Regions from separate parts of the Synechococcus sp. HIMB2401 genome, predicted to be linked through region 3. Evidence: predicted binding sites of a transcription regulator. Region 3 holds the regulator's gene; each other region holds the start of a gene.
The links. Region 3 encodes NtcA, which controls nitrogen genes in cyanobacteria. Its sites were predicted from a motif close to GTANCNNNNGNTAC; they were not measured.
Positions count from the first base shown of each region.

Region 1: a site for NtcA is predicted at 924-937, ahead of glnA (type I glutamate--ammonia ligase). Genes of this name have one in related genera too.
Region 2: a site for NtcA is predicted at 1,318-1,331, ahead of AAXE93_RS07975 (DUF4278 domain-containing protein). Genes of this name have one in related genera too.
Region 4: a site for NtcA is predicted at 781-794, ahead of AAXE93_RS05925 (molybdenum cofactor guanylyltransferase). Genes of this name have one in related genera too.

Region 1 is NZ_JBDJKK010000001.1:627,896-630,094, forward strand. Features, by position in the region: gene AAXE93_RS03835 (alanine--glyoxylate aminotransferase family protein) at 1-176, opposite strand, end outside; gene AAXE93_RS03840 (allophycocyanin subunit beta) at 272-796, opposite strand; gene glnA (type I glutamate--ammonia ligase) at 1,003-2,199, shown strand, end outside.
Region 2 is NZ_JBDJKK010000003.1:6,021-8,219, reverse strand. Features, by position in the region: gene AAXE93_RS07980 (hypothetical protein) at 162-350, opposite strand; gene AAXE93_RS07975 (DUF4278 domain-containing protein) at 1,071-1,238, opposite strand.
Region 3 is NZ_JBDJKK010000002.1:559,381-561,579, reverse strand. Features, by position in the region: gene rph (ribonuclease PH) at 28-771, shown strand; gene ntcA (global nitrogen regulator NtcA) at 830-1,546, shown strand; gene AAXE93_RS07730 (DUF3084 domain-containing protein) at 1,574-2,199, shown strand, end outside.
Region 4 is NZ_JBDJKK010000002.1:187,954-190,152, forward strand. Features, by position in the region: gene AAXE93_RS05920 (GTP 3',8-cyclase MoaA) at 1-152, opposite strand, end outside; gene AAXE93_RS05925 (molybdenum cofactor guanylyltransferase) at 149-745, opposite strand; gene AAXE93_RS05930 (NarK family nitrate/nitrite MFS transporter) at 1,008-2,199, shown strand, end outside.

The DNA.
Region 1 (2,199 bases), on a different contig from region 3:
AGAGGATCAAGGTGACCAATCGGGGTTCGCGACAGAGCCTTCAGAACTGTTGGATGGGCGTTGGAGGGGCCTGGTCCAAGCAGGAGGCGGTCGGGTGTGCCGATCGGTGCAAAGGCTTTGCGGTGACGATCGTCAACAGAGAGGAGTGAGTTCGTCGTCGCCAAAGCCCTGTTCATTGGTTCGAGTGTTGAGCCTACGCAGTCACGCCCCTTGAAAGGGGTGAGGGAGGCTTGATTGCAATCTGTTCAGGTCTTGCGTTGAGCGTGCTGGATCAGCGCTGGCGCACATTGGTTTCACCCAGGCCCTTGGCCAGGTGATCGAACGGCTGAAGAACGGTGGCGAGCTGATCGGATGCAGCACCGTTGGCCAGAAGCATCTCGGAAACAACCTCTCCCAGCAGAACGATGCTGCGGACCGTTGGGCCGGTGGGAACGCCGAGACTCTTGTAGGTGTCGTCGAGTCCGTTCAGCACACGCTCATTGAGGATCGTGCTGTCACCGGCCACCAGGGCGTAGCTGGCGTAACGCAGGAAATAGTCCATATCCCGCAGGCAGGCGGCGAGCCGACGGGTGGTGTAGGCGTTGCCGCCAGGCAGCAACAGGTCGGGTTCATCCCGGAACAGGCGCTGGCTGGCCTCACGCACAATCTCGGCCGAGGATCCGTTGATCAGCTCTACGGCCTGAATCCGCAGTGCAGACTCATCCAGATACACATTGATGCTGTCGATCGCCGGGCGGTCGAAATAGCGACCCAGCTGGTCGTAACGACCGATCAGACCGCTGATTGCATCGCGCATGTCCCTGAATCTCCAGAGGATCCCCAGCGGAAGCTAACACCGTTGAGGCGGGCAGATCCTTTGGCATGCCTGCATTTCAGCCAAGTTGACAGAAACGGTTACGCAGTCGCCTTCCAGCAGCTGAAACGTACCCCTTGATACAAAATGGTGTCTTGTGGCTGTATACGGTCACATCACTGCACAATTCAGTCGAGCAGTCCCTTCTTATGTCGAAATCCCCCCAGGACGTCCTGCGCCAGATCAAGGACGAAGGCATCGAACTGATCGACCTCAAATTCACCGATCTGCACGGCAAGTGGCAGCACCTGACGGTGTGCACCGATCTGCTGGAGGAAGAATCCTTCACGGAGGGCCTGGCTTTTGACGGCTCATCCATCCGCGGCTGGAAAGGCATCCAGGCCTCCGACATGGCCATGGTGCCGGACGCCAACACGGCCTGGGTGGACCCCTTCTACCGGCACAAAACCCTGAGCATGATCTGCTCGATTCAGGAGCCACGCACCGGCCAGCCCTACGAGCGCTGCCCCCGCGCCCTGGCCCAGAGGGCACTGAATCATCTGGCCAGCACCGGCCTGGCCGATATGGCCTTCTTCGGCCCTGAGCCGGAGTTCTTCCTCTTCGACGACGTCCGCTACAACTCGGCTGAAGGGGGTTCCTTCTACAGCGTTGACACGATCGAAGCGGGCTGGAACACCGGACGGATCGAAGAAGGCGGCAACCTCGCCTACAAGATTCAGGAGAAGGAGGGCTACTTCCCTGTCGCACCCAACGACACCGCCCAGGACATCCGCTCCGAGATGCTCCTGCTGATGGGTCAGCTGGGCATTCCCACCGAGAAGCACCACCACGAGGTGGCAGGCGCTGGTCAGCACGAACTCGGCATGAAATTTGCTGAGCTGATCCAGGCCGCCGACAACGTGATGACGTACAAGTACGTCGTGCGCAACGTGGCCAAGAAGTACGGCAAGACCGCCACCTTCATGCCCAAGCCGGTCTTCAACGACAACGGCTCCGGCATGCACGTGCACCAGAGCCTCTGGAAAGGCGGTCAGCCCCTGTTCTTCGGCGAAGGCACCTACGCCAACCTCTCGCAGACGGCACGCTGGTACATCGGTGGCATCCTCAAGCACGCCCCCGCCTTCCTGGCCTTCACCAACCCCACCACCAACAGCTACAAGCGTCTGGTGCCCGGTTTCGAAGCCCCGGTGAACCTCGTCTACTCCGAGGGCAACCGCTCTGCCGCCGTGCGGATCCCGCTCACCGGCCCGAGCCCGAAGGCCAAGCGCCTCGAGTTCCGCTCCGGCGATGCCCTCGCCAACCCCTATCTGGCCTTCAGCGCCATGATGATGGCTGGTCTGGACGGCATCAAGAACCAGATCGATCCCGGCGATGGCGAAGATCGC
Region 2 (2,199 bases), on a different contig from region 3:
TTGAGGCGGAAGCTTGTATGAGCGGGAATAAGCCCTTCTAACAATCCTCCTAAGAAGCAGGAAGGTCATTCCCATCAACAGCAGTAGAAGAGCCTCCACGACAACAGTGTGGCGCTAAACGTCGTAATCCCTGATCAGGCAGATGGCGCTGTAAGCATCACTCATGCGATGAGGGGGCTGCCGTGACGAACGATCGAGGTCACTTCATTAGTGGTCGCATCAACCACCATGTAAGTGCACATCAGCGCCTTCGACTTTGTGCGGGCACACAGGTAAGCCCTGAATTCCGTTTGGAAGTAGAGCTCCTTGACCCAACGGTCGGGAGCTTCTTGCTTGACGACGTTGTACATGGCTATTGCCTGGACCCTTGCTCTAGCAATGCCTTTGATGCGCTAGCCCAAACCACGGAATTTCCGTTGTTTAGGCACCAACACTTATCCAACGAGTCGGTCATCCTCAGCCAGGATCGCTTTCCCTTTTGAAATCCTCAGCACCTCACCTGAGTTGCCGGGACTTTCGTACATGACTCGATAGAGCCCGAAAGTATTCAGCGATTTGGCCCGGGCGTTGGTGAAAGCCTTGAACTCAGTCTCGAAGCACTGCTCCTGAAACCAAATGTCGGGCCCATCGCTTCGTTCAACACAGAACATCATCTGTTTCCCTTGAGGTTCTCAGCTTGGAGAGGGCAGAGCTGCTCGCTTGCTATCTCCAAATGAGCTTCGGGATCATGTCTTCAGTTGACGACCAGTCAGCAAGGGAGCCATTCAGCCTTACGAGCCCCGCTCGTCAATGGCACATGATGTTCTTTGGCTAAGGATTCCCAGTGATCACCCTGACGAAATCGCTGTTCACATGGAAGACGGCAGGAATCCTGACAGGACTGAAGCTGGCAACACTGGCAGTCGTACTTGGCCTTGCTCGTGCGGGGCTTCTCCCAGCCTGGTTCCCCCACTGGGGTTAGCCAGCTTCGGAGCCCAGCCCATCTCCTTCTGGGAAGTCGGTGCTTAGATGCAGGCAAAAAGAAACCCCCGCCGTGGGCAGGGGCTTGAGATCTTCTGATTAAGCCTTGATCACTTGGCGTAGGAAACACCGCGGTAGGTCAGGCTTGGATGAGCATTGTGAGCGACTTCTTCGCGGCAGGTGTTGTAAGTCTCGCGGCGGTAGGTCAGCTCAATACAAGCTTTGGGCGAGGCTGCTGGAGCCTCGTAGGAGTGACCTCTGTAGAGAAGAGCAGTCATGGTTAGTTCCTCAGAAAATTCCAAGTCCCCGTTCCGTGGCTTGGAGTGTCTGCGCCCCTTCAAAAGGGGTGAACGTTGTGTAGCGGTTGCTACAGATCTTTTATACAGGGTCGTCACCCCCCCCTGTCGTTCATATGGATACACAGCACTTTTCTGGCTGGATTCAGCTCAGTGCCCTCATCCAATTCCAGGCAAGCGGAGCCCCGAGCGATTGAAGCTCCGCTGCACCGCCAGCTCTGCCAGTTGCGGTGCAATTCCGTCGTAACCGCACTGACTTCAGCTAAATCGCGTTACTTACTACGGAATCGCAGACAGGGTGATCCGCTGCAGCTCTATAGAGCAGATCACCTGAGCCAAGCCCACCACCCTCTCGTGGGGACGTGTCTCTATTGAGGTCATAGCTCTAATGGTCTGGGCTTTGCCACAGCCAGACAGGAGTTCAGTCCACGAGTTCAGTGTCTTTGCGGACAAACCAGTCGTTCTCATCCGCGAATCTCTTTTCGATACGGCGACGAGTCTCAGCAACGTGTCGGCGTTGTGCCCACAATTCGCCAACGAACTTTGCGAGTCGTTCGCGGTGATCCCCACGCTGCATTGGCACCGAGGGATCCTGCTCCGTTGTTTCTGGATAACGAGTGGTCATTTAGATCGGGATGGTTGAACTCAACCCTTAGCCAGATCTTTGGTTGGAGGCCATTTCCCAAAAAGAAACCCCGGAGGTGTCTCCGAGGTCGCTAACCCTTTCGGTTGATCCCCATCACCCGACCGGACTGGACAAAACTAGCCTCGTTGGACTCAGAAGTGCCAACAAATCCATATTCCGGACATAGTGCGGTGAAGTTCTGTACCGACTCTTAAGACACCAAATGTGGGGCTAGGCAGTGGCAAAGAGCTGGGCCATATTGTCAGTTCCCCCATCACCTGGCCCGATGTGCGCGTCACAGCGGGTTTTTTTATGCCT
Region 3 (2,199 bases):
CGAGGCTTGACAAACTGCACACCACCGATGAGCCAATCCCCTGAACAACGCACTGATGGCCGTCGCCCGCAGCAGTTGCGACCGTTCTCGGTGACCTGGAATCCCATGGGGTTTGCCTTGAGCTCCCTTGTGGTTCACACCGGCCGAACCGCTGTTCTCTGCAGCGTTTGCTTGGAGGACAAGGTTCCCCGCTGGCGCAAGGGAGAAGGATTGGGATGGCTCAGCGCCGAATACCGGTTGCTGCCCGGATCCACCCCACAGCGGCAATCACGGGAGCTGATGAAACTCTCGGGTCGCACCCAGGAAATTCAGCGGCTGATCGGCCGAAGCCTGCGCGCCGTGATCGACATGGAGCGTCTAGGGGAGCGCACCTTGCTGATCGACTGCGACGTGATCCAAGCGGACGCCGGCACCCGGACGGCCTCGATCACCGGGGCTTGGCTCGCCCTGGACCAAGCCTGCCGATCCCTGGTGGACCAGGGAGTGCTGGAGCAATCGCCCCTGATCGATCAGGTGGCGGCTGTATCCGTTGGCTTGGTTGATGGCCAGGCCTTGCTGGATCTGGACTACAGCGAAGACAGCCGAGCCGAGGTGGACCTGAACGTTGTGCAGTCCGGCGATGGCCGTCTGCTGGAAATCCAGGGAACTGCGGAGGGTGCGCCCTTCAGTCGCAGCCAACTCAATGAGCTGCTGGATTTAGCAGAGCCGGGATTGACATCCCTGATGCAGGCGCAACGCCAGGCCTTCAACGAGCACAGCAGCGTTACGTAATAACCGCTACATGGCGGCCACCGCCGGCTCCGTAACTTCGCCACACCAGGGGGTTGTCATGACCAGTAGCCGAGGTTTCAGCCGATACGCCCCGCAGATGGTGGCTCCAGCTCCCAGCGCAGAGCCCGCCAACCGTTCTCTGCTGGAGATCATCCGGGATCTCGATGGCGCCAGCAGTGAACTGGTGGATCGCAACAAGACCATCTTTTTCCCTGGAGATCCCGCAGAACGGGTGTATCTGATCCGCCGGGGGGCCGTTCGTCTGTCCCGCGTCTACGAATCGGGAGAAGAGATCACCGTGGCCCTGCTCCGCGAGAACAGCCTCTTCGGGGTGCTGTCACTGCTGACAGGTCAACGATCAGACCGCTTCTATCACGCTGTGGCCTTCACCCGGGTCGAAATGGTGACGGCACCAGCGACCTCCGTGAAGGCCGCCATCGAAGCAGACACCAGCGTTGGCCTGCGCTTGCTTCAGGGTCTCTCCAGCCGGATTCTGCAGACCGAGACGATGATTGAAACCCTCACCCATCGGGACATGTCATCCCGACTGGTGAGCTTCCTGCTGGTGCTTTGCAGGGACTTCGGCGTAGCAGATGAGCTGGGCATCACCATCGACCTGCGCCTGTCCCATCAGGCCATCGCTGAAGCAATTGGCTCAACACGCGTCACAATCACGCGTCTGCTGGGAGACTTGCGTCAATCCGGTCTGGTTCAGATTGACCGCAAGAAAATCACCGTTCTGGATCCGATCGCGCTGGCCAAACGCTTCAGCTAGGCCTGCCATCGCCCGACTTGTGCAGCGATGAGCGGCTGGGCACTGATTCTGGTTCTGTTGGTGCTCGGGGGCGTGCTGTCGACCCTGGGCGACCGCTTGGGCAGCCGCGTCGGCAAAGCGCGACTGAGTTTGTTCAGCATGCGCCCACGGCGCACCGCCGTTTTGATCACGGTGTTGACCGGCAGCCTGATCAGCGCACTCTCACTTGGCCTGATGCTTCTGGTGAGCCGGCAGTTGCGGGTGGGCCTGTTTGAACTGGATGCCCTGCAGGAGAAACTCCAAGACAGCCGTCAGCAGCTGAAGGCAGCCGAGCGGGAACGGGACAAGACCCAAACGGAAACCAAACGGATCGCCATTGAGCTCGAGCAATCACAGCAACGGGCCAACACCCTGCGCCTCGAACTGGCTCCTCTTCAGAAGGAGCTGGCCCAACTCGAAGCCGAACGTGAACGTCTCAGCCAGGACATCGCCTCCCGCGATGCGGACATCCAGCGCACGGAAGCCGAACTCAACAGCGTTCGCAGCCGCATCCGTGCCGGTGAGCAGGAACTCAAAGAACTGGAACGCAATCTGGTCGCCTTGCGGCGTGGATCGGTGGTGATCAGCAGCGGACAGACCTTGGCAAGAGCAACGGTTCGACTCGATGCTCCGGA
Region 4 (2,199 bases), 370 kb from region 3:
CGAATCTGCTGCTCAATGGTGAGCAGGCCAGGGGGCTCCTCCACATCCGGACAGCAGTACGGACAGGCGAGATTGCAGCGGGCCGTGAGCGATAACCGCAGCACCCCGATGGGCCGGTTGAGGCGGTCTGCAAGCGGCAGCGACGTGCTCATCCCTCCAAAGCTGCCAGATCTGCGGGGCAGTTGGCATTCACCAACGCCTCCGCAGGCAAGCGCACCGCCTGATGGGGAACGCAGGTCAACCAATCCATCCAGCGCAACTCTCCGCGTTGCAGTTGCTGATCAAGGCAGGAGCGGAAGGGAGAACCGGAGGGGATCACCGCCAGCAACGGCTGCAGCCGTTGCCCGTCATGGGCCACCGCTGCTTGCTCCGGGGCACGATTCCAGGCTGCGATCAGCTGCTGGACAACGGCCGTGCGCAAAAGCGGCATGTCCACCGGCAGCACCAACAAGGCCTCTCCAGGCTGAGACGGCAACAGCCTGGCCAGCGCCTGCAGGGGGCCATTCCAGGGAGGGGGTTCCAGCAGCACGGAACATCCGGGCCGGTGGGCCAGCAGCTCTGCGTGCACGGGATGACGACTCAACACCTGCACCGGATGACCGAGCGGCAACAGCTGGTCAACCAGGGCCGTGAGCCAGACACCACCGGAGGGGTGCGGCAAGAGGGCCTTGTCACGCCCCATGCGACGGCTGCTTCCGCCACTGAGCACACAAACCCGCAAGCCTTGATTCACATCGTCGACCAACAATCTGCACCAGCAAAGTCCAACAACCCACAAAAGTTGCAACCGCTACCAAACCGCTGCGGCACAAGATCACCTGATCCGACCAATCAGCCCCATTGATGTTTGCCCGGAAACACAAAAACACAAATCGGTAACCAATCTGACCAAACAAGGGATAGGCGAATTGATTAACTGCGCGAGTTAAACGGATTTTCTTTTCGACCGTTTTGCCATCCCCGGGCACCTTTCCTTTTGAAGCCCGAGATTCCTTCTCTTCTCCTCAATGCTTGGCGACCTTTGGTCGTTCCAGGGCAGGTACCGAACCCTTCACCTGACCTGGATCGCCTTCTTCCTGACCTTCGTGGTCTGGTTCAACCTGGCCCCTCTGGCCACCACCGTGAAAGCGGACCTGGGTCTGACCGTTGGTCAGATCCGCACAGTGGCCATCTGCAACGTGGCCCTCACCATTCCGGCGCGCGTGCTGATCGGCATGCTGCTGGACAAATTCGGACCCCGGATCACCTACTCCTCGATCCTGGTGTTCTCGGCGATTCCATGCCTGCTGTTTGCGTCCGCTCAGGACTTCAACCAGCTGGTGGTGGCCCGTCTGCTGCTCTCCATCGTTGGCGCCGGCTTCGTGATCGGCATCCGCATGGTGGCCGAGTGGTTCCCGCCCAAGGAAATCGGCCTGGCTGAAGGCATCTATGGCGGCTGGGGCAACTTCGGCTCCGCCTTCTCCGCCCTCTCCATGGTGGCCCTCGCTGGCTTCCTCTCCTTCTCCGGCGGCTTCGAACTGCCCACTGGAGCTGTTCTGAACTGGCGCGGTGCCATCGCTCTGACCGGCATCGTCTCGGCCGTCTACGGCTGCTTCTACTTCTTCAACGTCACCGACACCCCCCCCGGCAAGACGTATCAGCGCCCTGCGAAAACCGCAGGTCTGGAAGTCACCTCGATGCGCGACTTCTGGGGTCTTCTGGGCATGAACGTGCCCTTCGCAGCCATCCTCTGCGTGCTCTGCTGGCGCCTGTCCAAGGTGGGCTTCCTCACCGCAAGCACCTATCCGCTGGCCCTCGGCGCCGTCGCAGTCTGGTTTGCCTTCCAGACCTGGGGAATCATCCGCACCAACCGCGACCTGATCCTCGGCAACAAGGTTTATCCCAAGGAAGATCGCTACGAGTTCCGCCAGGTGGCGATCCTCGAGCTCACCTACATCGTGAACTTCGGCTCCGAACTGGCCGTGGTTTCGATGCTGCCCACCTTCTTTGAAACCACCTTCGATCTGCCGAAGGCCACCGCCGGAATCCTGGCGTCCTGCTTCGCTTTCGTGAACCTGGTCGCCCGCCCTGCTGGCGGTCTGATCTCCGACCGCGTCGGCAGCCGCAAGAACACCATGGGCTTCCTCACTGCCGGTCTCGGCGTGGGCTACCTGGTGATGAGCATGATCAAGCCCGGCACCTTCACCGGCACCACCGGCA